3 regions of the Vibrio tarriae genome follow, and region 2 is predicted to be linked to each of the others. Evidence: predicted binding sites of a transcription regulator. Region 2 holds the regulator's gene; each other region holds the start of a gene.
What was found. The regulator PurR, encoded in region 2, represses purine synthesis genes. The targets are predictions, from matches to a motif close to TNANGNAAACGTTTNCNTNA.
Positions count from the first base shown of each region.

Region 1: pckA (phosphoenolpyruvate carboxykinase (ATP)) is a predicted target of PurR. The motif match lies at 2,669-2,688, and genes of this name have one in related genera.
Region 3: purE (5-(carboxyamino)imidazole ribonucleotide mutase) is a predicted target of PurR. The motif match lies at 4,184-4,203, and genes of this name have one in related genera.

Region 1 covers NZ_CP022353.1:2,989,918-3,000,212, forward strand. Annotated here, with positions in the region: gene CEQ48_RS19635 (AsmA family protein) at 1-679, opposite strand, end outside; gene pckA (phosphoenolpyruvate carboxykinase (ATP)) at 866-2,494, opposite strand; gene hslO (Hsp33 family molecular chaperone HslO) at 2,831-3,706, opposite strand; gene hslR (ribosome-associated heat shock protein Hsp15) at 3,740-4,117, opposite strand; gene gspC (type II secretion system protein GspC) at 4,347-5,264, shown strand; gene gspD (type II secretion system secretin GspD) at 5,310-7,337, shown strand; gene gspE (type II secretion system ATPase GspE) at 7,334-8,845, shown strand; gene gspF (type II secretion system inner membrane protein GspF) at 8,845-10,065, shown strand; gene gspG (type II secretion system major pseudopilin GspG) at 10,106-10,295, shown strand, end outside.
Region 2 covers NZ_CP022353.1:1,029,123-1,039,417, reverse strand. Annotated here, with positions in the region: gene mukB (chromosome partition protein MukB) at 1-592, opposite strand, end outside; gene mukE (chromosome partition protein MukE) at 589-1,311, opposite strand; gene mukF (chromosome partition protein MukF) at 1,292-2,629, opposite strand; gene cmoM (tRNA uridine 5-oxyacetic acid(34) methyltransferase CmoM) at 2,641-3,423, opposite strand; gene elyC (envelope biogenesis factor ElyC) at 3,540-4,361, shown strand; gene torR (two-component system response regulator TorR) at 4,465-5,169, opposite strand; gene torD (molecular chaperone TorD) at 5,394-6,056, shown strand; gene purR (HTH-type transcriptional repressor PurR) at 6,402-7,412, shown strand; cyclic di-GMP riboswitch class I at 7,571-7,657, shown strand; gene CEQ48_RS10440 (TfoX/Sxy family DNA transformation protein) at 7,771-8,358, shown strand; gene CEQ48_RS10430 (TVP38/TMEM64 family protein) at 8,713-9,402, shown strand; gene CEQ48_RS10425 (putative signal transducing protein) at 9,436-9,747, shown strand; gene CEQ48_RS10420 (alpha/beta fold hydrolase) at 9,752-10,295, opposite strand, start outside.
Region 3 covers NZ_CP022353.1:2,848,846-2,859,140, reverse strand. Annotated here, with positions in the region: rRNA gene CEQ48_RS18950 (16S ribosomal RNA) at 1-404, opposite strand, end outside; gene CEQ48_RS18935 (gamma carbonic anhydrase family protein) at 913-1,464, shown strand; gene CEQ48_RS18930 (DUF1488 family protein) at 1,445-1,720, opposite strand; gene aroE (shikimate dehydrogenase) at 1,717-2,553, opposite strand; gene hemF (oxygen-dependent coproporphyrinogen oxidase) at 2,615-3,532, opposite strand; gene tsaC (L-threonylcarbamoyladenylate synthase type 1 TsaC) at 3,551-4,108, opposite strand; gene purE (5-(carboxyamino)imidazole ribonucleotide mutase) at 4,275-4,760, shown strand; gene CEQ48_RS18905 (5-(carboxyamino)imidazole ribonucleotide synthase) at 4,764-5,897, shown strand; gene CEQ48_RS18900 (DNA topoisomerase family protein) at 5,970-6,536, opposite strand; gene CEQ48_RS18895 (DUF494 family protein) at 6,552-7,028, opposite strand; gene dprA (DNA-processing protein DprA) at 7,031-8,146, opposite strand; gene CEQ48_RS18885 (LysM peptidoglycan-binding domain-containing protein) at 8,146-9,273, opposite strand; gene def (peptide deformylase) at 9,413-9,922, shown strand; gene fmt (methionyl-tRNA formyltransferase) at 9,940-10,295, shown strand, end outside.

The DNA.
Region 1 (10,295 bases), 1.1 Mb from region 2:
GATTGAGGTTAAGACGACTGAGAGTCACATTGATCAGCGACCAGCCTTGTGGATACTGTTCCGCTTGTCCTGAAATGGGGCTATTGTGCCAGTTGAATGAAAACCCGTACACGGTACTGTCTTGGGCTTGGTAATTGGCATCAACCAGCACTTGGTTAAATGCTTCACCATCGATAGTGATTTGGTCGGCAGCGAGCTGAATTTTTCCGTACGGTAACTGCTGTTGGGGTGAGTCCCAAACTGGCTGCTTGATCTGTAAGCTGACGCCACGCGCGATAATCCCTTGGTCAGCCCAGTCAATATTGTGCAGCGCCAGTTGGTTGAGATGGACAGATTCCGGCAAGGTAAAATTGGGTAAACCGTGGGCGAGGTTAGCTCCATCAATCAAAACACTGTCGATTTCGAGCTTTTTTTCAAGTAATCCATAAGGGTTCACCCACAAATCCATTTGCTGTAATTCAATGGCGGGTTCGCTGGCGATTTGCACCCCACTCAAGCGCAGTTTAAACGGATAAAGATATTCGATTTTGGCAAAACGCAGCGTTTCCGGCCACAATTGCTGCACAATCCATTGTGCGGAAGGCGTGAAGTAGCGAGTATGCATAATGCCAAATCCCGCTAAGACTAAAATCAGTAGTAGTGCGATGCCTGCGACACCAATCGCCAGTATTTTTCTCATAGTCCCTGCGTTGCCATCATCAAAATTTTGCCAGCACAGAAGATACGGAGTGGCTGGCAGCCTGAGTTGCTAAATTGTACCGTATTCTCATCCTCAGCTTGGAGTAAAGCATGAGAGACAGCAACAAAAAAAGCCCCTCGAAAGAGGGGCTTGCTACTCAGTTATCACTTTTCAGTCAGTTTGTGCTTAGTCGAGCTTTGGACCCGCGGCGACCAGTGCTTTACCTTCGGCGTTATCAGTGTATTTGTCGAAGTTGTTGATAAAGCGTGTTGCCAAGTCTTTGGCTTTGCTTTCCCACTGCAGTGGGTCAACATAAGTATCACGTGGGTCGAGGATCATAGGATCAACGCCGGGTAGTGCGGTTGGCACTTGCAGATTAAAGATTGGGATATGTTTGGTTTCTGCATTTTCGATCGAACCATCCAAAATCGCATCGATGATACCGCGCGTATCTTTAATTGAGATACGTTTGCCACTGCCGTTCCAACCTGTGTTGACCAGATACGCTTCCGCGCCCGCCGCTTCCATACGTTTTACCAGCACTTCTGCATATTGAGTTGGGTGCAGAGTGAGGAACGCTGCGCCAAAACAGGCGGAGAAGGTTGGGGTAGGTTCAGTAATGCCACGCTCAGTACCCGCCAGTTTAGCCGTAAAGCCAGACAAGAAATGGTACTTAGTTTGCTCAGGAGTGAGTTTGGATACGGGAGGCAATACGCCAAACGCATCGGCAGACAGGAAGATCACTTTAGTTGCATGACCGCCTTTGGAAATCGGTTTTACGATGTTATCGATGTGGTAGATAGGGTAAGAAACACGGGTGTTCTCAGTTTTTGAACCATCATCAAAATCAATCGAGCCATCGCTACGAACGGTCACGTTTTCCAGTAAAGCATCACGGCGGATCGCGTTATAGATATCCGGCTCTGCTTCTTTCGACAACTTGATGGTTTTTGCGTAGCAGCCACCTTCAAAATTGAACACGCCATCATCATCCCAGCCATGCTCATCGTCACCGATTAACGCACGTTTTGGATCGGTGGATAGGGTCGTTTTGCCCGTACCAGAAAGACCGAAGAAGATCGCGACATCACCCGCTTTACCCATGTTGGCAGAGCAGTGCATAGAGGCGATGCCTTGCAGTGGCAGGAAGTAGTTCATCATCGCGAACATGCCTTTTTTCATCTCGCCGCCGTACCAAGTACCGCCGATGAGCTGCATGCGCTCGGTCAGGTTAAACACAGTGAAGTTTTCTGAGTTCAGACCGTGCTCTTTCCACTTCGCATTAGTGCATTTTGCGCCGTTCATTACGACAAAGTCTGGTTTAAAGTGCGCCAGCTCTTCTTCGCTTGGGCGAATGAACATGTTTTTCACAAAGTGCGCTTGCCATGCCACTTCCGTGATGAAGCGAACACTTAGGCGAGTATCGGCGTTGGCACCACAGTAGCCATCCAATACAAATACGCGTTTACCTGAAAGCTGCTTGGTCACCAAGGCTTTCAGATCATTCCAGACCCCTTGAGTAATGGGTTTGTTGTCGTTTTTCGCTTTGTCTGACGTCCACCACAGCGTATCGCGGGTGGTATCATCTTTAACGATAAACTTATCTTTAGGTGAGCGGCCAGTGAAGATGCCAGTATCAACCGCAACAGCACCCAATTCAGTGACCACACCGCGTTCATAACCTTCGAGGTCTGAACGGGTTTCTTCAGCGAATAACATTTCATAGCTCGGGTTACGAACCAGTTCAGTTACGCCGGTGATCCCATATTGGGCTAAGTCGATTTGTGCAGCCTTGGTATGTTCCATAACGGTCATAGGTGCTCCTTGTAGGATTTTGTAGGGATTTTGTAAGAATTTGTGTAATTGTTATCTATAGACCATGCTAGCAACGGACCAGAGACAAAACAGGGAGGCAGCTCAAATATTGCCCACCAAGTTTCTGTGGTTTTAGGTAACTCGTCACATATATTGGCATGGCTATTTTATCGTGCACGCAAACCTTTGCGCCAGTAGCACAAGATTAATACTTTGCGGAAATTAAGTATGGCGTACTGTTGTGTTTGGCGTTGATTTTATTGATTTTTTATAATGAAAAAGCCAGCGTTTAGCTGGCTTTTTGGCGGTTTTTACGTGCTTGTTAAACGTAGCGAATTAATGCAAGGTTGAATCGTTAGCTGATGAGGGTGCATACAATTCAGCAACTTGCGCTGCATCGAACGAGTAGGTGGTGCCACAATAATCGCAGTGAAGCGCCACGGCACCATCTTGAGCAAGGATGTCATTAATCTCTTCACGTGCGACTGTCATAATGGCGGCTGCGCTGCGTTCGCGTGAACAGCCACAACGGAAATTGACTGGTTGTGGTGTGAACAGTTGTACTTTCTCTTGGTTGTAAAGACGATACAGCAGCTCTTCTGCTGGTAGAGCAAACAACTCTTCGTTTTTGATAGTGTGAGTTAACTGCTCTAAATGCTCAAAATCGTCGGCTGAACCTTTACCATCAGGCATGATTTGCAGCAGCATGCCAGCAGCACAAGCTTTACCATCATGCTCGCCAACGCGGATCCACAAACGGGTCTTAAGTTGCTCAGAGCGTAGGAAGTAACCTTCCAGTACTTCAGTCAGAGTGTCACCTTCCAAGCCGACGACACCTTGATAGCGTTCGCCTTGCTTAGGTTCAATCGTGATGACCAGATGACCTTTACCGAGCATGTCATGTAGGTTGGCATTATCAGCAATATCGCCTTGCCAGCGAGCGACACCACGCACTTGTTGGTTGTTATCGCCGTTGATGACCACCAGAGATACTGGGCCATTGCCTTGCAGTTGCAGGGTGATCGATCCTTCAAACTTCAACGTGGCTGTCAACAGTGAGGTGGCGACCAGCAATTCACCGATTAAGTATTGTACGGCAGTGGGGTATTCCTGACTGGAAATCATCTGTTGGTAAGTGTCGTTCAGTTGAACCAACTCACCACGTACAGAAAGGTCTTCAAATAGATAGCGATGTAGCATGTTGTTCGCCATTGATTGTGTCGTCATAAGGAATTGTCCGGCTATTTACTGATGAATGAATTTGAGTAGATCTCGGCGCTGTTTCTTGTCAGGACGTCGATCCGGACTCGGGTTGAGTTGGCGCATAATGGCATTACGCTCACGCTTAGCGATGCTTTCAGCCGTTTCACGATAGAGCTGTTGTGCTTCAGGTGCTCCACGGCGTTGGTCTGAGATCTTTTCGATAATGACCGTTTTCTCGTCATGTCCCTGACGTAGCGTGATCTGTGCTCCAAGTTCTACCGATTTACTGGGTTTAGTGCGCTGGCCATTATAGTGGACTTTGCCCCCTTCGACCATATTTCGCGCGAGCGAGCGAGTTTTGTAAAATCTTGCTGCCCACAACCATTTATCCAGCCTTACGTCATCTGCACTGGAACTCATTGCCCGTTTTCCTCTCTAACCTTGTTACGTTTTGGCCAATTTTCTTGATTAACAATGGTGTTTGCGGGGCAGTTTTTCAAGCAAGTCGACAATTTAACGTTTGAGACGGATCTCTTAATAAGGCTTGTGCTATATTGCGATGCCTGCATAAAGTATTGAAAAACATCTGTACAGGCGAATTTGCGCAAAATGAAGCGTAAAAGTACAGAAAGGATTAACGTGGAAATTTATGGAATTTAAACAACTTCCTCCGTTGGCAACGTGGCCGCGTTTGATTAGCCAAAATGCTCAGCGGTGGCAAAAGCCGATCAGCGAAGGGTTAACGCTACTCTTATTGGTTGCTTCGGCTTGGACGCTGGGCAAGATGGTCTGGTTTATCTTGGCTGAGCAAACGCAAGTGCCGGCTTGGAGCCCCACGTTATCTGGGCTCAAAGCGGATCGTCAGCCACTCGACATCAGTGTATTACAAAAAGGCGAGCTGTTTGGCGTGTTTACTGAGCCGAAAGAAGCTCCCGCCGTTGAACAGCCTGTGGTGGTGGATGCACCGAAAACGCGCTTGAGTTTAGTGTTGTCTGGTGTGGTGGCGAGTAACGATGCGCAAAAAAGTTTGGCTGTTATCGCCAATCGTGGTGTGCAAGCGACGTATGGCATTAATGAGGTGATTGAAGGTACCCAAGCCAAGCTGAAAGCCGTGATGCCAGATAGAGTCATCATCAGCAACTCAGGACGTGATGAAACTTTGATGCTCGAAGGATTGGACTATTCCGCCCCCTCCGCGACTCCGGTGGCCAATACCGTACGCCCAACTTCTAATCAACCTAACGCTGCGCCGCAGTTTGAAGGAAAAGTGGATGCAATTCGTGAAGCAATCGCACGAAATCCGCAGGAAATTTTTCAATACGTACGCCTATCTCAGGTAAAACGCGATGACAAAGTACTCGGTTATCGCGTCAGTCCCGGTAAAGATCCGGTTCTGTTTGAATCAATAGGCTTACAAGATGGCGATATGGCAGTGGCGCTGAATGGCCTAGATCTGACCGATCCCAATGTGATGAACACCCTATTTCAGTCGATGAATGACATGACTGAAATGAATCTGACCGTTGAACGTGATGGTCAACAACATGATGTATATATTCAATTTTAACGCTAAGGCGAGTAACGACGCCTTAGTGAGGCAAGGGAGTTCCCAGTGAAATTTTGGCTGAAAAAAAGTTCATGGCTGTTGGCGGGCAGTTTGCTGTCTTCCCCTCTAGCGATGGCAAACGAGTTTAGCGCCAGCTTTAAAGGCACCGACATTCAAGAATTTATCAATATTGTGGGACGCAATCTTGAGAAAACCATCATTGTCGACCCTTCGGTGCGCGGCAAAGTCGATGTGCGCAGTTTTGATACCTTAAACGAAGAGCAATATTACAGTTTCTTCCTCAGTGTGCTCGAAGTGTACGGTTTCGCCGTCGTTGAAATGGATAATGGCGTACTGAAAGTCATCAAATCGAAAGATGCAAAGACCTCAGCCATTCCGGTGTTGAGTGGTGAAGAGCGCGCCAATGGCGATGAAGTCATTACCCAAGTGGTCGCGGTAAAAAACGTTTCCGTACGTGAGTTGTCCCCTTTGCTGCGCCAACTGATTGATAACGCAGGAGCGGGTAACGTAGTGCACTACGATCCGGCGAACATCATTTTGATCACGGGGCGAGCTGCGGTAGTGAACCGTTTAGCGGAAATTATTCGTCGCGTTGACCAAGCCGGTGACAAAGAGATTGAAGTGGTTGAGCTTAATAATGCATCGGCTGCTGAAATGGTGCGGATTGTTGAAGCGCTCAACAAAACGACAGACGCGCAAAACACACCTGAATTCTTAAAGCCCAAGTTTGTGGCAGACGAGCGGACCAACTCGATTTTGATTTCTGGCGATCCGAAAGTGCGTGAGCGCCTCAAGCGTCTGATCAATCAGTTGGATGTCGAGATGGCGGCCAAAGGCAATAACCGCGTGGTGTATTTGAAATACGCCAAAGCCGAAGATCTGGTCGAAGTACTGAAAGGGGTGTCTGAGAACCTGCAAGCGGAAAAAGGCACCGGGCAGCCGACCACTTCAAAACGTAATGAAGTGATGATTGCCGCGCACGCTGATACCAACTCGTTAGTGCTGACTGCGCCGCAAGACATTATGAATGCGATGCTGGAAGTGATTGGTCAGCTAGATATTCGCCGCGCGCAAGTGTTGATTGAAGCGCTGATTGTCGAAATGGCAGAGGGCGATGGGATCAACCTTGGTGTGCAGTGGGGCTCGCTGGAAAGTGGTTCAGTCATCCAATATGGCAACACTGGCGCGTCGATTGGCAATGTGATGATCGGCCTTGAAGAAGCCAAAGACACCACGGAGAAAAAACCGATCCGTAATAGTGAAACGGGTGAGATCAAATACTACGAAGAGACCACCACCAAAGGCGATTACTCGAAGTTGGCATCCGCGTTGTCGGGTTTGCAAGGTGCTGCGGTCAGCATCGCGCTGGGCGACTGGACGGCCTTAATCAACGCGGTCTCTAATGATTCCAGCTCGAATATTTTGTCATCACCCAGCATTACGGTGATGGATAACGGTGAAGCCTCCTTCATTGTTGGTGAAGAGGTTCCTGTTATTACCGGTTCTTCCGCTGGCTCCAATAACGATAACCCATTCCAAACCGTGGATCGTAAAGAAGTCGGTATCAAGCTCAAAGTGGTGCCGCAGATCAACGAAGGCAACTCAGTCCAGCTCAAGATTGAGCAAGAAGTCTCAAACGTGTTGGGTGCCAATGGTGCGGTAGACGTGCGTTTTGCTAAGCGTCAGCTCAACACTTCTGTGATGGTGCAAGATGGGCAGATGTTGGTGCTCGGCGGTTTGATTGATGAGCGAGCTCTCGAGAGTGAATCGAAAGTCCCGCTCCTGGGGGATATTCCTCTGCTGGGTCAACTGTTCCGCTCAACCAGCTCGCAAGTGGAAAAGAAAAACCTGATGGTGTTTATCAAGCCGACCATTATTCGTGATGGCATGACGGCCGATGGCATCACCCAACGTAAATACAACTACATCCGCGCCGAGCAACTGTTCCGCGCCGAAAAAGGTTTACGTCTGCTGGATGATGCTAGCGTGCCTGTGTTGCCGAAATTTGGCGATGACCGCCGCCATTCACCTGAAATTCAAGCCTTTATTGAGCAGATGGAAGCCAAGCAATGACCGAAATGGTGATCTCTCCTGCTGAGCGGCAGTCGATTCGTCGACTGCCCTTTAGCTTCGCCAATCGCTTTAAGTTGTTGCTGGATTGGAATGAGGATTTCTCCCAAGCCAGCATTTACTACTTAGCGCCGTTGTCGATGGAGGCGCTCGTCGAAACCAAGCGGGTGGTTAAGCACGCTTTCCAACTGATTGAGCTCTCTCAAGCGGAGTTTGAAAGCAAGCTAACCCAAGTCTATCAGCGTGATTCTTCAGAAGCGCGTCAATTGATGGAAGACATTGGTGCCGACAGTGATGACTTCTTCTCACTGGCGGAAGAGCTGCCTCAAAACGAAGATTTGCTAGAAAGTGAAGATGATGCGCCGATCATCAAACTGATCAATGCCATGTTGGGCGAAGCGATCAAAGAAGGCGCGTCAGATATTCACATTGAAACTTTTGAAAAAACGCTGTCGATCCGTTTTCGAGTCGATGGCGTGCTGCGCGAAGTACTGGCACCCAGCCGCAAACTCTCATCGCTGCTCGTTTCACGGGTCAAGGTGATGGCCAAGCTCGACATTGCCGAAAAACGTGTGCCGCAAGATGGCCGTATTTCGCTGCGTATCGGTGGTCGCGCGGTCGATGTGCGGGTTTCAACCATGCCTTCATCACATGGTGAGCGAGTGGTAATGCGTTTGCTGGATAAAAACGCGACGCGCCTTGATCTGCACAGTTTGGGTATGACGGCACATAACCATGATAACTTCCGCCGTTTGATTAAGCGGCCGCATGGGATCATTCTGGTGACTGGCCCAACCGGCTCGGGTAAATCGACCACCTTGTACGCGGGTTTGCAAGAGCTCAACAGTAGTGAGCGCAATATTTTAACCGTAGAAGATCCGATCGAATTTGATATTGATGGTATCGGTCAGACCCAAGTCAACCCAAGGGTAGACATGACCTTCGCGCGGGGGCTACGTGCTATTTTGCGTCAAGACCCGGATGTGGTGATGGTGGGGGAAATTCGTGATTTGGAAACGGCGCAAATTGCAGTGCAAGCCTCGCTAACCGGTCACTTAGTGATGTCGACTCTGCACACCAACACGGCCGTTGGGGCGGTGACTCGGCTGCGCGATATGGGCATCGAGCCTTTTTTGATCTCTTCTTCACTGCTCGGTGTTCTGGCTCAGCGCTTGGTGCGCACCTTATGCCCAGATTGCAAAGAACCTTACGAGGCGGACAAAGAGCAGCGCAAACTGTTTGATAGTAAGAAAAAAGAACCGCTGATCCTTTATCGAGCCACGGGCTGCCCTAAATGTAACCACAAAGGTTACCGTGGCCGAACCGGTATCCACGAGCTGCTGCTGGTGGATGACGCGTTGCAGGAGCTGATCCATAGCGAGGCGGGCGAACAGGCGATGGAGAAACACATTCGCGCGACCACGCCGAGCATTCGTGATGATGGTCTAGATAAGGTGCGCCAAGGCATTACTTCGCTAGAAGAAGTGATGCGGGTGACTAAGGAGTCCTAATGGCCGCGTTTGAATACAAAGCGCTGGATGCCAAAGGACGCCATAAAAAAGGCGTAATTGAGGGCGATAATGCACGTCAGGTGCGTCAGCGCCTGAAAGAGCAAGGCCTAGTGCCGATGGAAGTGGTGGAGACTCAAGTCAAAGCCGCACGCAGTCGCAGTCAAGGTTTTGCGTTTAAGCGCGGGATCAGTACGCCGGATCTGGCGCTGATCACTCGCCAATTATCGACCTTGGTGCAATCGGGTATGCCACTGGAAGAGTGTTTACGCGCGGTTGCCGAGCAGTCGGAAAAACCGCGAATTCGCACCATGTTGGTGGCGGTGCGCGCTAAAGTGACCGAAGGTTACACCCTCTCTGATAGTCTTGGCGATTATCCGCACGTGTTTGATGAGCTGTTTCGCTCTATGGTTGCGGCGGGCGAAAAGTCTGGCCACCTCGATTCCGTTCTCGAACGTTTAGCGGATTACGCCGAAAACCGCCAGAAAATGCGCTCGAAACTGCAACAGGCCATGATTTACCCTGTGGTGCTGGTGGTGTTTGCAGTCGGTATCGTGGCGTTTTTGTTGGCAGCGGTAGTACCGAAAATCGTGGGGCAGTTTGTGCAAATGGGGCAAGCCCTGCCGGCATCGACTCAGTTTCTGCTTGATGCCAGCGATTTCCTGCAACATTGGGGGATTTCGCTGCTGGTTGGTCTTTTGATGCTGATTTATCTGGTGCGCTGGTTGCTGACCAAGCCAGATATTCGTTTGCGTTGGGATCGCCGAGTGATTTCCTTGCCTGTGATTGGCAAGATTGCGCGCGGTCTGAATACTGCGCGCTTTGCGCGTACGCTGTCGATCTGTACCTCAAGTGCAATCCCGATTCTGGATGGTATGCGCGTTGCGGTAGATGTGATGACCAATCAGTTTGTGAAACAGCAAGTGTTGGCTGCGGCCGAAAACGTACGCGAAGGCTCTAGCCTGCGCAAAGCGCTAGAGCAGACCAAGCTCTTTCCTCCCATGATGCTGCACATGATTGCCAGTGGTGAGCAGAGTGGAGAATTGGAAGGCATGTTGACGCGCGCTGCGGATAACCAAGACAACAGTTTTGAATCAACGGTCAACATCGCGCTTGGCATTTTTACCCCGGCCTTGATTGCCTTGATGGCGGGGATGGTGCTGTTTATTGTGATGGCGACCCTGATGCCGATTTTGGAAATGAATAACTTAATGAGTCGTTAAGTCGTCACGCGCGGCGAAAACGACATAGTGTGGAGTAACTATGAAAAAAATGCGTAAACAAACGGGCTTTACCCTGCTCGAAGTAATGGTGGTTGTGGTGATTTTGGGCATTCTGGCCAGCTTTGTTGTCCCCAACCTCTTGGGTAACAAAGAGAAAGCGGATCAACAGAAAGCGGTGACCGATATCGTTGCGCTGGAAAATGCGTTGGATATGTACAAGCTCGACAACA
Region 2 (10,295 bases):
AGAATTTTGAACGGTCTGAGCTGTTACGCAGTTTTTTCGGGATCACGCCGAATTCAAACATCTGCGCGTGGTAATCCACAATCGACGGGAAAGATTTGAAGTGCGCGCCTTCAATCTGACCCACTGCATCTTTCACTTCATTGATTTGGCGAACACGCGCATGTTTGTCGGATACGGTTTCGACCAACACATCGGTCGGTTTAACATGACTTGGCAAACCTTGGATCAAGAAAGGTTTGATATCCACTTTCTTATCACGTCCCGCCACTTGTTGTAGCTTCACCGCAAACAGTAAACGTTGGTTACGTGAGTTCACCACATCCAACGCGGCGTAACACGCCCCCGCTTGCAGCTTACCGTACAAACCTTTATCGCGAGAAGCTTGCGAGCTCCCCGCTTCGGTAGTGTTACGGAAATGGAGCAGGCTTTGGTCTGGGATCAAAGCGGTGATAAACGCCGCCATGGTGGTAGACTTACCCGCACCGTTACCACCGGATAAAGTGGTCACTAAATTATCAATGTCAAAGGTACGCGCAAAGAAGCCGTTCCAGTTGATCATGGTTAGCGATTGATATTTACCTCGTTCAATCATGCTTCATCTTCCCACTCGGTTTGCTCTTCGTCGTACTCGGTTGCTGGGTTTTCCAACAGGCTTTGCTGGCTTGGTTCTGGGGTATGCACCACAGCTTCACCATCACGGATCAGGCGCAGCTGCGCTTCACGCACATCACCGCCCAAACGCACATCCGCACCAAAACGAAATACCGCTTCAGTGATGCGGAATTTGGCCGTATCACCAATGGTGATCACCATACCGAGGCGACGTAAACGACGCAGCGAAGTACGCACTTTTTCAAACAGCTTCTCGCGATCCAGATCCGAGCCGCTCGCGCGGTTCGTCACCAGCTTCATCAGCTTCTTCTCTTCCACCAGTGTCAGTAGCTCATCGTACAGCTCTTGGTTGGTGAAAATGCCTTCGTGCGCTAAACGCTCAGGGCTCAAATAGAGGAAACAGAGCACTTTACCCACCAGCATATCCAGCTCAGAGAGCACACTGCGGTTGATAAGCGAAGTGGAACGTGGACGCAGATAGAAAAAACCCTCCGGCGCGCGCACCAGTTCGGTGTGGTAGCGTTGATAAAACAGCGCCAAATCCGGCTCAAAATCCGACAGGAAGGCGTGGTTATCCAAATCGTCACTGGAAACATGACGCCCCGCACGCAGCAAACTGTCTAGCGCTGGAAATAGCGGGTTTGCAATCGCTTTGGCCAGATTCTCTGGCATGTATTCATTAATATCGGTCGATGACATTCGCTTGTACCTTTGCGCCAAAATCGTTGATCGCCGTCCAGTCAGGCTGGATAGCGCGGTAGTCGGACTCGGAATAACCCAGTCTTACCGCTTGGTCGACAACCATTCGGGCTAAATCGAAATGATGGGTTCGTGGGTGGCTGGCTAAGTAATCACGCAGTACAAGTGCTAAATCAATCGCTGCGCCCTGCTCTTTATGCACTTTCAGCATGTCGCCAATCCGCTGCGCAAGTTCATCGTTCACTTGTTGCAGCTCTTCGTATTCCACTTCCATCGGCACATGACCGGTAACTTCTTCGTCACGCAGGGTCAAGGTTTCATCTCGCAGATCGGATAGACGTTCTGCATCGGCGTAAGTGAGATACCAAGGTTGTTCAAAATAGTCGTTCATTGACTGACGCAGACGTTGGCTGAACGCGCGGTTCTGGTCCATATCAATCGCGGTACGAATAAACTTGTGGACGTGGCGATCGTAACCGATCCAAAGATCAATCGACTGCTGCCCCCAGCTCGTGATGCGGTCAAGCTTCATCTGCAGCGCAAACAGCGTCTCTTCGATGAAATCCAATTCCAGATCGCCATACACGCACTCCTGAATATCGAGAATTTGCGTTTGCAACTCATCGCCAGCCGCTTGCAAGGTATCTTGCAACTCACGCAGTGTGGCGGAAGTCTCAGACAGCAAGGCTTCACAGTTGTTGATCGCATCACGCCAATCTTTATTCAGCAGATCGGCAATCTGTTCTTTGACCGATTGCTGCTGCTCATCCATCACACGCTGGTTAAGATCGATGCGATCGAAGATTTCACTCACCGAATATTTGAGCACGCCAAACACGTTTTTGCGCCAATGGGCGACACTGCCACCCTGCTGCGCGGATTCCACGGCTTTCGCCATCTCATCCGCGACCATAGAGAGTTGGATGGATAGTTTCAGTTTGGAAAATTCGCGATGACGAACATAGTAATCGGTAATGCCGATCGCTAAAGGAGTCAAACGGTAGATGCTGGCACCTTCCGTCATTTCGCTGGTAAAGCGACTGAGTAAGCGCTGCTTCACCAGATCATTAATCGCATTGTTAGCCCGAAAGGCTGAGGCTTCTCCCGATTCTGCAAACAAGCGCGTGACTATCGCGAATGCATCGTGAAGTTCCCCTTCTCCGAGCTCTTCATCAAATCTTTCATTACTGAGCACAGCAATCGCGAGCAAAAATGCCAGCCGCTCAGTAGGCAGATTCAATGAGAAGTCATACTGTTTTACCCAAGTGACGAGTTCGTCGATGGGCTTTTGCACAGTATCCTGAGTAAACTCACTCATTGTGTATCCTGTTATTGTTTTTTCTTAGCCCATACGTGAATGTATCGGCCCAATGAGAGGTAAGGCTCCTGACGGCAGAATTTGCGCTCCAGTGCCACCAAATCCTCATACTGGTATTCGCCCATATTTTTCATGTTTCCGATGTAATCACTGAAACAACGAATACCGGATTTCCCGCAGATCTCAAAACCCGATTCTTCGATCCATTGGTAGACCTCTTCGGGGAGCAAGCCTTTCTGCGGTTGTAATTTAAACCGTTTGCGGTGCGGCATATCTTCTAGCACGTGCGGAATGTTGCCACACACGGCGTTTTTGTAAACCAAACCGTGATAGTTGTAAAACATCACCGACACCATGCCGCCCGGTCTGACTTGCGCCAACAAATTTTGCAACGCTGGTTTGGGCTCCGCTAACCATTCCATCACCGCATGAAACAGCACCAAATCCACGGGCGCATCAAGGTGCGCTTGAATCGTCTGCACTGGTGAATGGACGAAGCGATACTGCTCAAGCAGGCCATTGTTTGCAATATCCTGCTCGGCCAATTGCAACATTTCCGAAGAAAGATCACAGAGTGTCACTCGATGCCCAAGGCGAGCGATTTTTTGCGATACTTGCGCCAAGCCGCCACCCGCATCGAGCACGTGCAAGGGAACTTTTTGCGTGTCCAGTTGACTGAGAAGCTGCTCCAAATCTTCCCAAACAATGACTTGGCGGATCTCACCTTTGTCAGAACCGTATATATTTTTTGCAAATTTGTGGGCAATATCGTCGAAATTGCGATCTTCTGTCACAGTAGCTTGAGTTATGATAACGAACCGTGCCTGCTATTCTGTCATACGAATGGCAGGAATAAAGAGGCTTCGACTCTTTTTATACTCAAGTGCTGTTTTTTCGGACTGTTTTCTCTATGTTTGAGCTGAAAAAAATTTTTTCTTCACTGTTGATGCCTCTGCCAGCGCTGCTGATCATTGGTTTCGTGGGCCTGATGCTGATCATGTTCACGGCAAAACGTAAAACTGGCTGCCTAGTGGTGTTGTTCTCCCTCACTGGGTTATTTCTGGTTTCCTTTCAACCCGTGGCGACTCGTTTATTGATGCCACTTGAACGTACTTACACGGCATTTTTACCCGTAGAAGGTACTCTTGACTACGTGATGGTGCTCGGTAATGGCCATGTGGTTGATGATGACATCCCCCCCACCTCAGAGCTTACTCGTGCTGCGCTCATGCGCTTAACAGAAGGCATTCGTATTAGTCGTATGTATCCGGGTTCGAAACTTATCCTCTCCGGTTACGCTGGTGGTAGTGAAGTTAGCCACGCTCGGATGATGGCGCGTGTCGCTTTAGCGTTAGGTGTGCCGAAATCGGATATTATTTTGCTGGAAACCGCTAAAGATACTTGGGAAGAAGCGCGCCAAGCTGCGGCTTTCGTGCAACAAAAGCGCATGGTACTGGTCACCTCAGCAAGCCATATGAAGCGTGCGATGCGCGAATTTGAATCGGCAGGTTTAACGCCAATCCCAGCACCGACTAACTACTTAGGTCATCTCAATATTGTTCAGCCTTGGGATAAGTACATTCCTAAATCACGCTATCTTGAGCAAACCGAACAGTATTGGTACGAAACATTAGGCCTATTGTGGCAAAAACTGCGTGATACCGTTGCCGGAGATAGCAGTGAACAGGTAGGAACGCCCTCTGTCGTAGAAGAAGCTCCGACAACGCCCTAATCGCCCCAAATCATCCAACTCGTTAAAAAATAAGTAAAAAACTGGCATTTAGCCAGTTTTTTAATTTTTACAATGCAGAAAAGGATGAAGACACTTTCGAAGTTTAATCCCCAGCGAACATATAACCTTCGCCGTGAACCGTCACAAAAATTTGCGGGTTTTTTGGATCCATTTCCATCTTGGCGCGCATACGTCGAATCAACACATCAATAGTACGATCGTTTGGCGCATCCACACGGTGGCTGATCATGTTCAAAATACGTTCACGACTCAGCACCTGATTCGGATAAGAAGAAAGCGCGACTAACAACTCGTATTCCGCTTTAGTGAGCTTCACAGGCTCACCGTTACGACTTAAGGCACGGCGCTGAACATCGAACGTCCACTCACCAAAATGCACCAGTTTGTCATCTTGTTTGTCCGTATTTCTCTCTCGCTGTGCGAGGGAAATTCGCCATAATAAGTTTTTTACACGAACCTGGAGCTCACGCAAATCGACGGGTTTAGTGACATAATCGTCCGCGCCCATTTCGAGGCCAACGATTTTGTCGATACTGTCGGTGCGTCCTGTCACTAAAATAATGCCAATCTCCGACTGGCTGCGTAATTCTCGCGTCAATAACAGACCGTCTTCACCGGGCAAATTGATGTCCAGCAAAACCAGATCGATGTCATTGAGTTCTAACGCTTCTCTCATCTGCGCGCCACTTTCTGCTTCTGTTACTTGGTAACCTTCATTTTGAAAGTAACCACTTAACTTACTCCGCGTGACGAGGTCATCTTCAACCACAAGTACGTGATAGCTCATAATGCACCATTTTAAATAACTGGATGTATCGCAGGGTTATTCTATTCATATCTGTTAATAATTCGAGAAAAACCGTGAGAAATCTCACCTTTTTTTGATGCAAAGCAAACTTCATTTAACAGATTAACAACCTATTCTTTTCTTTTCACATGCTGTCACAATAAGAGTGATAGCTGTTCATGTTTATGGTTTAGACTAAGTACACATCGATTGGGAGTGCAGAAATGATACAAGAACTGAAAATCCTCAATGAAAAGCGTGCTGAAATCTATTGGTGGCTGTCGAGCCTGTTTTTTAAGGAACTGAATGAGCAAGATATCGCTCGTTATCACTCAGCAGAAATTCGCACTTTTTTAAGCGGACTCGCCGATGAGCAAAGCCTAAGCGGCGAAGTTAAAAACTTGATAGATACGCTCAACCGACTACAAGATCGTCAAGATGCGCAGTTAGAACTCGCCGCGGATTTCTGCGATCTCTTTTTGAAATCAGACCGTGATTCCGCCCTACCCTATGCCTCCGTCTATACCGATAAAGGTTTACTCAATGGCAAGCCTGCACAGCAAATGCGTGAGTTACTCAACGCACATGGGGTTAAGGTTGAAAAAAATATCAATGAGCCTGAGGATCATCTTGCCATACAGCTCGACTTTTTAGCGCATCTTGCGATCAGCGCTAACCAAATTGAGCACAGAGCACAACTGAGTTCAGCGCTACAAGCTCAGTCCGACTTCATAAGCCAACACTTACTCACTTGGCTGCCTGCCTTTGTTGAACGTTGCACTCAATTTGATGCATTCGGATTGTACTCAGCCGCCGCTCGTTTAGCGTTAGTCTTTATTAAGCAAGATCAACGCTGTATTGATGAGCTGGTTCACGACATCCATTAGTCAATACGGTTGCAGCTTAAAGTAGAATGAGGATAGACGAATTAATTGTGAAATGGCTTATAGTTTGATGAATGAATTTCGTTGCGACGGAGAGATTTGCAGTCTAAAATCCACCCGCAAACGATAAAAACGAATAAAAATGTAAACCGCTGTTTTTTAGCGGTTTTTGTTTTTTATTACTTTAGGTTTATTACTTTAGGCATAGTGATTGAAGCGCTTTACGTACGGCATAGTGTTGGACATGTGCTCGCACAGAGTGTGAAGATTCGCTCAGTCTCGCCTTACTTCTGCTGATTAAATCCACCGATGTTATTCGCTGGCAGCAGTCATCGACAGGAACACTCTATGGCTACGATTAAAGATGTGGCGCGCCTTGCGGGCGTGTCAACCACCACCGTTTCTCACGTTATCAATAAAACTCGTTTTGTGGCAGAAACCACCCAAGAGAAAGTGATGGAAGCCGTTAAGCAACTGAACTACGCGCCAAGTGCCGTAGCACGCAGCTTAAAGTGCAATACCACTCGCACGATTGGTATGTTAGTGACGCAATCTACTAACCTGTTTTTCTCGGAAGTTATCGACGGTGTGGAAAGCTACTGTTACCGTCAAGGCTATACGCTGATCCTATGTAACACAGGCGGCATCTATGAAAAGCAACGCGATTATATCCGCATGCTGGCCGAAAAACGGGTTGATGGCATTTTGGTGATGTGCTCAGACCTAACCCAAGAACTGCAAGATATGTTGGATGCGCACAAAGATATTCCAAAAGTGGTTATGGATTGGGGTCCAGAAACGTCGCACGCCGATAAAATCATCGATAACTCAGAAGAAGGCGGCTACCTCGCGACCAAATATCTCACTGACCGCGGTCACACTGAGATTGCATGTTTGAGTGGTCACTTCGTCAAAGCCGCATGCCAAGAGCGCATTCAAGGTTTCCGCCGCGCAATGGCGGAAGCTAATTTGACCGTCAATGAAGATTGGATCTTGGAAGGTAACTTTGAGTGTGATACTGCCGTTTTAGCGGCGGATAAAATCATTGCGATGGACAAGCGCCCCACGGCGGTATTCTGTTTCAACGATACGATGGCATTAGGTCTGATGAGCCGTTTGCAACAGAAAGGCATACGTATTCCAGAAGATATGTCTGTCATCGGTTACGATAATATCGAGTTAGCAGAATACTTCTCTCCACCACTGACCACAGTGCACCAACCCAAGCGTCGTGTGGGCAAGAACGCGTTTGAAATTTTGTTAGAGCGCATTAAAGATAAAGAACATGATCGCCGTATTTTCGAAATGCACCCAGAGATCGTAGAGCGCGATACGGTGAAAGACTTGACAAAATCCTAACTTTCTTGACAATTCATAACGCCTATATTTGAAACCCTGTCACATAAATATGACAAAACATATGTAGAGCGAGTATCATTAATAGCGCTTATTCTCACAATTGAAATATCAGTATGTGAGGATGAGCCAAGAATGATTAATTTTTATCAGGAAAAATGTCACGCACAGGGCAAACCATTCGAAAGAGTGGGACGCAAAGCCTCCGGCCTAAACCAGAAGACGTGGTAGGTAGCGGGGTTACCGATGGCAAAATGCATACACTATGTTGACTCATCATTGACATGGCCGATGCATGTATTTGCTAATTTTCTCGGACCTGACTTGGTGGCGTATGTAACAATACTCCGAGACTAACAGCATGGATAAACCAGTATTAAAAGATTCAATGCGGCTCTTTGAGCAGCTAGGACGTGTTAAATCTCGTTCAATGTTTGGTGGCTTTGGTATTTTCGTCGACGAAACTATGTTTGCGCTTGTGGTTAACGATACGCTGCACATCCGTGCAGATGACGCCACAATCGAAAAGTATAAACAGCAAGGTTATGAACCTTATGTTTACAAAAAACGTGGCTTCCCCGTTGTAACTAAGTACTACGCTCTACCTGAAGATTGTTGGAGTCACCCAGACTCTATCCTTAATGAAGCGCGTGCAGCACTGGAGGTCGCTAAGGCCGAACGTGAAACTCAAGCACAAGCGAAACCTGATCGTTTGAAAGATCTTCCTAACTTGCGTTTAGCAACAGAAAGAATGCTCAAAAAAGCAGGTATCGAAACCGTCGAGTCTCTTCAGACTCTTGGTTCTGTCGAAGCTTATAAAGCGGTTCAACGAACCCACACGGCAGAAGTGAGTTTAGAGCTGTTATGGGCTCTAGAAGGCGCAATCGAAGGTAAACATTGGTCGGTGATCCCACAAAATCGTCGTGATGAGCTATTAAGGCATCTCTGAGTTTCATTTTGAGTTCATCAACGCCTGTAATCATCCTGTGTTTTTACACACCCTATATTTCATAACGCGTCCAAAGTGGCGCGTTATTTTTTTGAAAGAAAAACGGCCTTTGACCTGTCTTTACTTTTAGGCTCTCTATGTATCTCCAGTAAATTCAGTTACAGACGATATACTTGAGTAATGAGCGATACTCTCATGACTTGGAGTGACAAGTCGGCGGTCACTGTGTGCACCCACATCAAACCAGAGACACTCTATGATTGGGTGAAGAAACGTAGCCCACACTGCTGAAGAGCCAAGTAAAACGGGCAATATCACGCCCCACAAACCATAAAGTAATGACTAGGTACTCGAATGTATAAAAAACTCATCATCGCCATTGTTTTGATTGCCATCGCCGCGCTCTTGGTGACGCAGTTTAGCCAATACCTAACACTAGATGTCGCGAAAGCCAAACAAGCCGAATTAGCGAATTATATTGATGCCCATTTGCTGCAAGCCGCACTGATCTATTTTGTGGTGTATGTTCTCCTAACCGCATTTTCAATCCCCGGCGCAACGGTCGTGACTTTATTGGGAGCGGCCCTATTTGGCTTTTGGTTGAGCTTACTGCTGGCTTCTTTTGCCAGTACTATTGGTGCCACTCTCGCCTTTCTCAGTAGCCGCTTCTTATTGCGAGATTGGGTGCAAGCTAAATTCGCTGATAAATTGCAGACCATCAATCAAGGTATTGAACGAGATGGCGCGTTTTATTTACTCTCTCTGCGACTGATCCCGATTTTTCCATTTTTCCTGATTAACTTAGTGATGGGGCTAACGCCTATCTCCACTTGGCGTTACTACTGGGTCAGCCAACTTGGTATGCTGCCGGGTACAGCGGTGTATCTCAATGCTGGTACTCAACTGGCGGAAATCTCAAGCTTAGGCGAAATTGTGTCGCTCCCTGTGCTCGCTTCATTCGTTTTGTTAGGCGTATTTCCGATAGTGGTGAAATGGCTCATGGGCAAAGTTCAGCAGCGTGCCACTCAATCGACGGTGAAGTAAGTCACTCTTGGTAAAAATAAGCTGGGAAGGACAATGAAAATCTACACGGCCACTCATCCGCTTGAAGCGCACATGCTGATGCAGCTTTTGCATCAGCAAGGGATAGCGTGTGAGTTGCGTGGAGAAATGCTGTTTGCGCTGCGCGGCGAGATCCCGATGGATTCCAGCAGCGCCCCTTCACTTTGGTTACAGAAACCGGAGCAACAAACCGCAGCGCAGCAAATCATCCGTGAATTTCTCAATCCCCCACCCGCCGAATGCTGGCAGTGTCCAGAGTGTGGGGAACATCATGAAGGGCAATTTTCCGCCTGCTGGCAGTGTGGTTTTAGCCAAACTGCTCAGTGAGGGATTAGCGGATTTGGCGCTGGATAAACTCGATAGAACGCTGATTAAATAGCTCAGGCTGCTCGACATTACATACATGACCGCAGTTTGGGATTTCATACAGCTCACTTTGTGCGTGGAGCGCCACCATCTCTTTCACCGGATGGATGAACATGTAATCCTTCTCTCCCATCAAATATAAGGTTGGGATCGGCAATTCGCGGTCGCGGAAATAACGCATCAGCGGATTCACCTCAGCGGTTAACGTAAACCAACGTTTAAATTCTTTCTGACAGAGCTTTTGCGCTTCACGAATAAACAGATGGCGAGACTCTTTTTGACTACGCTGCGGCATCACTATGTAAGCAAATAAGCGATACAGCCACATGTACGGGATGAGGTGCTTACTCAAATGTCCTAGCTTAACCAACACTTGCGAACGCGCATTAAGCCGTGTGACCGCGCCACCAAGCACCATAGAATTGACCCGATGCGTGGCAAGCTCAGCAAGGTTACGGACTATGATGGTACCCAGCGACATGCCCACAAAATGCGCCGACTGGATTTTC
Region 3 (10,295 bases), 1.2 Mb from region 2:
CGCGGCATGGCTGCATCAGGCTTGCGCCCATTGTGCAATATTCCCCACTGCTGCCTCCCGTAGGAGTCTGGACCGTGTCTCAGTTCCAGTGTGGCTGATCATCCTCTCAGACCAGCTAGGGATCGTCGCCTTGGTGAGCCCTTACCTCACCAACTAGCTAATCCCACCTGGGCATATCCGGTAGCGCAAGGCCCGAAGGTCCCCTGCTTTGCTCTTGCGAGGTTATGCGGTATTAGCCATCGTTTCCAATGGTTATCCCCCTCTACCGGGCAATTTCCCAGGCATTACTCACCCGTCCGCCGCTCGCCACCCAAGGAACAAGTTCCTCTGTGCTGCCGCTCGACTTGCATGTGTTAGGCCTGCCGCCAGCGTTCAATCTGAGCCATGATCAAACTCTTCAATTAAAAGTTTTTTTGAAGCTTTCGCTTCGGCTCAATGAATACTGATTACATTCTTTGCTTAATAAAAAGCGAAGTAATGTTGAATTGACTGTGCTGAATGATTGCTCATTCAAATGGTCACTCAGTTCATTGATAAATCTTTTTTGATTATCATCAACGAGTGCCCACACAGATTGATTGGTTTATATTGTTAAAGAGCGCTCTTCTTAGCGGTCTGCTTCAGAAGAGGCGGCCATTTTAGCGAGATAAACTGTTGTGTCAAACACTTTTTTCAGTTTATTTTCGTTGGCGATTTCGCCACCTAAAACACCGAACTGAATCACTGCTAACGCTTACTGCGTCTGCCGTGTCAGTGAGGGCGGATTATAGAGAACCTAGTTATATTGGCAAGTACTTTTTAGAAGTTTTTTAAAGTTTTCGAGCACTTGGTGATGTTTTAGGCAGAACAGGCTATTTGTTAATGATTAAGCCATCTACTATACCTACCACTTGCTTATAAAAGGGTGAAATGATGAGTTCAATTCGTAGCTACAAAGGCATAGTGCCCAAGCTTGGTGAAGGGGTTTATATAGATAGCAGTGCTGTGCTTGTGGGTGATATAGAACTGGGCGACGATGCCAGTATTTGGCCTTTAGTGGCAGCACGGGGCGATGTTAACCATATTCGGATTGGTAAACGCACCAATATTCAAGATGGTTCGGTACTGCATGTCACTCACAAAAATGCCGAAAACCCGAATGGGTATCCGTTATGCATTGGGGATGATGTGACCATTGGCCATAAGGTTATGCTACACGGCTGCACCATTCATGATCGAGTTCTCGTCGGCATGGGGTCTATCGTGTTGGATGGTGCGGTGATTGAAAATGATATCATGATCGGTGCAGGAAGTTTAGTTCCGCCCGGGAAAAGGCTCGAAAGTGGCTTTCTGTACATGGGTAGCCCGGTCAAGCAAGCACGTCCTCTCAATGATAAGGAGCGTGCTTTTCTCGTTAAATCGTCCAGTAATTATGTTCAGAGTAAGAATGACTATCTGAATGACGTTAAAACCGTTCGCGAGTGATCTCAATTTGGCCTAGAGAGTTAAACATTTCGTTTTCAATCGCCTGTTCGGCGAGTTCCTCTAGGTCAAAACGCCACTCACTGAATGCCGTCATCACGTGTTGCGATTCTGCTAAAGCTTCACCTGAGAGCTCTTGTAGAACTTGTCGCGCCACAAGACATTCGATTAATGCTCCGTTTTGCTGAGCAAAAAATACAACGGCTTGTTTTGCCTCATCCCAATGCTGTAAATCGGGAAACAAGATGGATTGGTTCATAGCGCACCTTCTAGATTTTTACGCAGTTCACGCAAAATTTGTTTCGTGCCCGGACGTAAACCACGCCATAGCATAAAACTTTCAGCCGCTTGTCCCACTAACATGCCTAAGCCATCGATCACTTGCGCGCAGCCATGTTGTCGCGCCCATTGATTAAACACGGTATAGCCTTTGCCATACATCATGTCATAGCAGACGGAGCGAGATGAAAAGATCACCGGATCAATCACGGGCAATTCACCATCGAGACTGGCAGAGGTCGAGTTGATGATCACATCATAACTTTGTTTAAGCTGTTCGAACGCTTGCGCCTTTACCTCACCATAAGCGGCCACAAGCTCAGCCAACTGCTCCGCTTTCGCAAAGGTACGATTCGTGACGGTAATAGAGGCGGGCTGCTGATCTAATAACGGCTTGAGCACGCCACGCGCCGCACCACCGGCACCAATCAACAAAATCGTCGCGCCTTTCAGTAGCACTTGCTGCGCGAGTAGATCTTGCACTAAGCCTTCACCATCGGTGTTGTCTCCGAGTATTTCGCCATCATCCAGCTTTTTTAACGTGTTTACCGCACCGGCTAAACGCGCGCGTTCCGTTAAGCGATCGGCAAAGCGGTACGCCTCCTCTTTAAATGGCACGGTAACATTACAACCTCGTCCACCTTGCGCAAAAAAATGTTTCGCCGCCTCAGTAAACCCATCCACTGGCGTGCACTGTGCGGTATAGATCATGGACTGCTGGGTTTGTCGTGCAAACAGCGTATGAATAAAGGGGGATTTACTGTGATTAATGGGGTTACCAAAAACGGCATACTGATCGATTTGAGAAGCCATATCCTTGCCTAAACAATCAAAAGGGTCACTTGCGCGACCCTATCACTCAGAACGTTGCCTGTCACCATTCACGCGGAACTAAAAACTCGCTTAGCTTGGCTTCTGGTGTTCCAGCTTGCGGTTGATATGCGTATTCCCAACGCGCTAACGGAGGCATCGACATCAAGATTGATTCGGTACGCCCACCGGTTTGCAGGCCAAACAGCGTGCCGCGATCCAACACCAAGTTAAATTCAACGTATCGACCGCGACGATAGAGTTGAAATTGGCGCTCGCGCTCTGTAAAGGGCGTGTTTTTGCGTTTTTCGACAATCGGCACATAAGCTTGGGTATAACCTTCGCCGACCGCCTGCATATAAGCGAAACATTGCTCGAATGGCCATTCATTGAGATCATCAAAAAACAATCCACCGATGCCGCGTGTTTCATTGCGGTGTGGTAAATAGAAGTAGCGATCACACCATGCTTTATGCTCGTTATAGATTTCTGCCCCAAAAGGTGCGCAGAGCTGTTTGGCGGTTTGATGCCAGTGCTGCCCATCCTCAACAAAGGGATAAAACGGCGTAAGGTCAAAACCACCACCAAACCACCAGATCGGATCTTCGCCCTCTTTTTCAGCAATAAAAAAGCGCACATTGGCATGAGAGGTCGGGACATACGGATTTTTCGGGTGCATGACCAGAGAAACTCCCATAGCTTCAAAGCGGCGACCGGCCAATTCTGGACGATGGGCCGTCGCAGAGGCGGGCATCTGCTCACCAAATACATGGGAAAAGTTCACGCCACCTTGTTCGAAAACAGCGCCCTCACGCATGACTCGCGTACGACCACCACCACCCAGTTTCTCACCCGGTTCACGCTGCCACGCATCTTCGATAAATTGCGCTTGGCCATCTGTGGCTTCCAATTGTTGGCAAATCTTATCTTGTAGCTGCAGTAAAAAGTGCTTCACTGCTTGTTTATCGACTATCGACTCCACATTCTCTCCTGCGCAGGGTTATCCCTGTCTTAACACTTGTAAGCTGCGAGCATCACGAATTTCGCTCGGTCCATGACGGCCACTGGTCTTCCCTTCTACTACAACCGCAATCTGATTGCCTAGCTGAACCATGACTTCTTGTCGAGTTACGCACGCGGGCTGGCCACTTAGATTAGCACTGGTTGAAGTCAGTGGCTTCCCAAAGGCGAGACATAACTTCTGAACGATCGGATGATCCGAAACACGCACGGCAACGGTATCAAACTGACCACGAACCCAGCTTGGCGTATCACCGCTGGCTGGCATGACCCAAGTCAGTGGCGCGGGCCATGAAGCAAGCACTTGTGTCAGTTGATCTGCGGTTAATTGCGTTTCATCGACATAAGGGCGCAACTGCGCATAGCTAGCGGCAATTAAGATCACCCCTTTTTCCACGGGGCGCTGCTTGATCGCCAATAAGCGCAGCATAGCGGTTTGGTTATCCGGATCACACCCCAAACCAAACACTCCTTCGGTTGGATAGGCAATAACGCAACCTTTGCGCAGCGCATCCACCGCCTGTTGTAGATTCTCCACCAGAGCCACTCCTCTTTCATTTGTGCTCAGTGTACAAATCGTGGAGCAATTGACCAGTTCTTCTCATCAACCAGAAAAAGCAAACGTTTGCTTGAGAAAAAAATCCCCGTATAATGCGCCGCAAGCGGGCTTGCTTGCCCAATAAATAACACTGAAGGAGTTTGAGATGACAGTCGGTATTATCATGGGTTCCAAGTCAGACTGGCCAACCATGAAACACGCAGCAGAGATGCTTGACCAGTTTGGTGTGGCTTACGAGACCAAAGTGGTTTCTGCGCACCGTACTCCTCATCTTTTGGCCGACTACGCCTCTAGCGCCAAAGAACGCGGTTTACAAGTGATCATCGCTGGAGCGGGCGGTGCTGCGCATCTTCCCGGAATGACCGCCGCATTCACTAGCTTGCCAGTGTTAGGCGTGCCCGTTCAATCTCGCGCTCTGTCAGGGCTCGACTCGTTATACTCCATTGTGCAGATGCCAAAAGGCATTGCGGTGGGTACGCTCGCCATTGGTGAAGCTGGTGCCGCGAATGCAGGATTACTTGCCGCGCAAATCATCGGCATTCACAACCCAGCAGTGATGAGTAAAGTGGAAGCTTTCCGCGCTAAGCAGACTCAATCTGTGTTGGATAACCCAAACCCGGCTGAGGAGTAACAGATGCGTGTGTTGGTTCTCGGCGCTGGTCAGCTGGCGCGCATGATGTCGCTCGCCGGAGCACCGCTCAATATTGAAACGATCGCTTTTGATGTGGGTAGCGAAAACATTGTGCACCCCTTAACGCAAACTGTGCTTGGGCATGGCTTGGAGCAAGCGATTGAACAAGTCGATGTGATCACCGCTGAGTTTGAACACATTCCTCATCCGATCCTCGATCTCTGTGCACACAGTGGCAAACTTTACCCAAGTTCTGAAGCTATCAAAGCTGGCGGCGATCGTCGCTTAGAAAAAGCCTTGCTGGATCGCGCCCAAGTGGCGAATGCACGTTATGCGATGATCCGCAGCCGAGACGACCTAACCTCAGCCATCGCCGAGATTGGATTGCCTATGGTGCTGAAAAGTGCACTCGGAGGCTACGATGGAAAAGGCCAATGGCGCTTGAAAGAACCAACGCAGATCGAATCGGTTTGGCAAGAACTTGCGCAATATCTGGCAGCCAACCCTGAACAAGCAATTGTGGCAGAAGAATTTGTCGCTTTTGATCGCGAAGTGTCACTAGTCGGTGCACGTAACCTAGTCGGCGATGTTGTGGTGTATCCTTTAGCGGAGAACGTTCATACCCAAGGTGTGTTGAGCCTTTCTACCGCCATTGATGCTCCTGCGCTGCAAACTCAAGCGGAAGCCATGTTTAAAGCGGTGGCCGAGCAGCTCAATTATGTCGGTGTATTAGCGCTGGAGTTTTTTGAAGTACAAGGCCAATTACTGGTCAATGAAATCGCACCACGCGTACACAATTCTGGTCACTGGACTCAACAAGGCGCAGAAACCTGTCAGTTTGAAAACCACTTACGCGCAGTGTGCGGCTTGCCGCTGGGTAGCACCAAACTGGTTCGTGAAACCGCGATGATCAATATTCTCGGTGAAGACCAACTGCCCGCAGAAGTATTGGCGATGGAAGGCTGCCACGTACATTGGTACGGCAAAGCCAAACGCCCAGGACGCAAAATGGGGCATATCAATGTGACCGCTGATTACAGTGGTGAGTTACAGCGCAAACTGTGCCAATTAGCGGCCGTGTTAGATGAGAAGGCTTTTCCTGCCGTACACGCAGTAGCAAAGGAAATTCTGCCTTAATCCATACCTCACTAATGCAATAAAGCCGCGTCTAACGCGGCTTTAACTCTTTATGCGATGAGCATGATGAAGCTAGCATTCCTGAATATGCCCACATTGACGATTAGCACATTGATAGCGCATGCCTGCTGCACTTTTCTTTTCCATCATCACCGTAAAGCCACACTGAGCACAAGCCTGAGCAATCGGTTTACTATTTAAAGCAAATTTACATTTAGGATACGCATCACACGCATAAAACAGTTTACCGAAGCGAGATTTGCGTTCGATAAGGTGGCCTTTACCGCATTCCGGGCAAAGGATATCTGGCGATGTTTCCTCTTGCGAAGGGAAATCCATCGACTCGATATGATGGCACTGCGGGTAGTGGCTACAGCCAATAAACATCCCGTAACGACCTTGGCGCAGCACCAGTTCATGTCCACATTCAGGGCAAGGCACACCGAGTTCTTTGATGATATGCCCATCATTTTGATGCAGAGGTTTGATGTAGTCACACTCTGGATACGCGGTGCAACCTAAAAAAGGGCCATGTTTGCCGTGGCGCAGTTGTAATGCTGCGCCACATTGCGGACAAGGGGAAGATTGCAGCGCATGCTCATGAGCGGCAAACAGTTGCGGGTCAATTTTACGACTCATAGACACATCACACGCTTAATGCAAAATGCCTTGTTCTTTGCTGTACAGCAGCTCTTCCATCAATGTGTAAGCATTTTCATTACCCGGGACATTGAACAGCACCATCAGGATGATCCATTTCAGGTCATCAAGCTCAAACTCATCGGTTTCTAATCCCATGACACGGTCAATCACCATTTCACGCGTTTCTGGGGTCAGCACATTGATGTGTTCAAGAAACAGCAGGAAACCACGCGATTCGAGATCCAGTCGTTCAATCTCTTCCGGCGCGTAAATACGCATTGAAGTGGGTGCACTTTTCGCAATGGCGGTTTGTGCATCGGTTTGTTGCAAAGCCGCCAGCTCTTCCAACCAGTGGAGGGCCTTGTAGATGTCTTTTTGGTGAAACCCAGCACGCAGCAGTTCATCTTCCAACTGGTCCTGATCCACTTGCAAATCTGCATCGCTATGGACGTAGGTTTCGAACAGATACATCAAAATATCCATCATCATAGCTAGCCTCTCCCCTTTCTAATATAGCCACCAGGTACTGCAACCACATGCCCAAGGAGCTCAAGCTCCAAGAGCTGCATCATGATATCTTGCACCGGTATCTGGGTCCGGCTTGCGAGAATATCAATAGGTGTAGCTTCTATTCCTACGTTAGCTAACAGCTCGGGAAATGGCAATTCTTCATCGCCCTGTACAGCAGAAAAAAGTGTTGCTTGATAAGGAGCTTGTTCAGAGAGTGACCAAGTCAGCGCATTTTTGAGCTCTTGATGAATTTGTTGCACACTTTGCACCAAACAAGCGCCTTGGCGAATCAATTGATTGCTACCTTGGCTGGCGGCATTAAAAATTGATCCGGGAACCACAAAGACCTCACGCCCTTGCTCAGCCGCGTAGCGTGCGGTGATGAGTGAACCGCTTTTCTCCGCCGCTTCTACCACTACAACGCCCAGCGATAAGCCGCTGATAATCCGGTTACGGCGCGGGAAATGATCAGCTTTAGGAGGCGTGTGAGGAGCAAACTCAGAAACCAAGGCCCCTTGGGCGATGATCCGCTCCGCTAACCCTTGATGCTGCTTTGGGTAAACCTTTGCCAGTCCTGAGCCTAATACTGCCACGGTTTGCCCTTGTGCTTGCAAAGCGCCATCGTGCGCATAGCCATCAATACCAAGCGCTAAACCACTGGCGACCACTAAACCCGACTGCGCGAGCTCAGAGGCAAATTGGCGAGCGATCTGCCGCCCATCAACACTGGCATTGCGGCTACCCACGATAGCTACCGCGGGGTCATGCACCGATTCCCATATTCCTTCAATAAACAGGACGGGAGGCGATGAGCTAATCTCTTTCAATAAACGGGGATAAAGCGGGCAATGAGGAGTGACGATATAGCGGTTATTGGCTGCCGAGCGCCATTGCAAACACTGCTCGGCTTGCTTAGCCGCTTGAGTGGTTAAAAACACCAGTTGTTCGGGCTTAAGCCCGTTGGCCAACCATTGCTTAGGCGTAAAACTTTGCAACTGGGCTGGCAAACGGGTCGCAAGCAGGTGAGAAATGGTTTTGCTGCCCAGCTTAGGGGTAAAACAGAGCGCCAACCATGTCGCCAAATCCTGCTCTTTCATTAACTGGCATCATCAGCCAAATCAGTTTGTTCTGCAGATTGTGCCACATCCGGCTGCTCAGCTTGACTCTCCTCTTGTGGAGACAGTGCCAGCACCTCAATACTGATCGGTGCCGAACTGTTGGTAATGAGTGCCAAACTGAAACGCTCGTAAGGGCGGATCACCATTAAAGTGCCAACTTTAGTGCTCGGTAGTTGCACATCCGCATCTGATCCTTCGGCTTGGTAAGTAAACTGACCTTGTTTACCGTTGACTTTCACGCCAGCTTGATAGAGTTCAAACATACTGCCTTGCGCAACGCCATCACTACTCCCCTGATCAATCACCACCACTTGATTCTGCCCGGCATACTGGCTGCCTTCTAGCGAACCAAGAATGTGCGCTTCACTCCCAGTAGGTGCAGGTTGAGGATAGAACGTTGTTGAAAGCTGGAGTTCTTCGAGATCCACTTCTGGTAAAGCAATATCATTGGCTAAAATCTCTTGATTTTGCTCTTGCAAGCTTAGGCCACTAAAGTTCCCCCCCGTCATCGCCAACTCGCCCACCGCCACTAAACGCAGCGCAACCATGACTTCATCATCACGTTGATATTGAGCGACTTCGCGATAAATGCCCCATTTTTTCTCAGTTTGCACTCCTGAGATATAGAGCTGCTCTTGCTTGGTGAGATATTGACGGCCATCATTGGAACCAATCACACGCACACTATCTTGTAAGGCGGTTTTGGCCATCAAACGGTCAGATTGCAAATAAGGCAACACCAAGCCTTCCTGCACCGTTGGGACGGCTTGTTTTTCTAGCACTCGTACTTGCGGGCTCAGTTTACGCATCGGTTTTAAACTGAGTACAGGTTGCCCATCACGCCAAAACAGCGTCAGCTTATCACCGGGGTAGATCAAATGTGGGTTATCAATTTCTGGGTTCACCTGCCAAAGCCTTGGCCACAGCCATGGGCTATCGAGATACAGAGCGGAAATATCCCACAAGGTATCCCCTTTCACTACGGTATAGGTGGTCGGTGCATTGGGTTTGAGAGCCAATGGAGTTTGCTCATCCGCGGTCACCTGTCCACTGAGTAAAGTGAAAGGCAATAAAGCGTAGGCAATATAATGGGTTAATCGTGCCATGACCTTGCATCCTTGGTCGAAAAAATGACTGGGGTTCGGAGAAATCACGTTCGGATGCTGTCATTTGGGTCATAAAATGTCTAGAATTGAGCCAACACGCATTAAGCTGTTTCGGCACAGTTCAACATTTCGAGTGTATATGTCTGTATTGCAAGTATTAACATTCCCAGATGATCGACTGCGTACCGTTGCGAAACCGGTCGAAAAAGTCACCCCAGAAATCCAACAAATCGTCGATGATATGTTGGAAACCATGTATGCCGAAGAAGGCATCGGTTTAGCGGCGACCCAAGTCGATATTCACCAACGCATCGTGGTGATCGATATTTCTGAAACTCGCGATCAGCCTATGGTGTTGATTAACCCAGAGATCATCGAAAAGCGCGGTGAAGATGGCATTGAAGAAGGCTGTTTGTCCGTCCCAGGTGCGCGAGCTTTAGTGCCTCGCGCCGCAGAAGTGACCGTAAAAGCGCTGGATCGCAATGGTCAAGAGTACCAGTTTGATGCAGATGACCTGCTGGCTATCTGTGTACAGCACGAACTCGATCACCTCGCGGGCAAACTGTTTGTTGACTATCTGTCACCACTCAAACGCAACCGCATCAAAGAGAAGCTAGAGAAAATCAAACGCTTCAATGAGAAAAAATAAATTACTGTGAGGTAACCTTGAGCCAATCACTACGTATTGTCTTTGCAGGTACTCCGGATTTCGCCGCCCGTCACTTGGCGGCGTTATTGTCTTCGGAGCATGAGATTATTGCGGTCTACACCCAACCGGATCGCCCAGCGGGGCGCGGCAAAAAACTCACCGCCAGCCCAGTCAAAACCCTTGCACTTGAGCACAACGTTCCGGTTTATCAGCCAGAGAACTTTAAATCAGACGAGTCTAAACAACAGCTTGCCGCACTCAACGCCGATTTAATGGTGGTCGTGGCTTACGGCTTGCTACTGCCTAAAGTAGTTTTGGATACACCTAAACTTGGCTGTATTAATGTGCACGGTTCGATTCTGCCGCGTTGGCG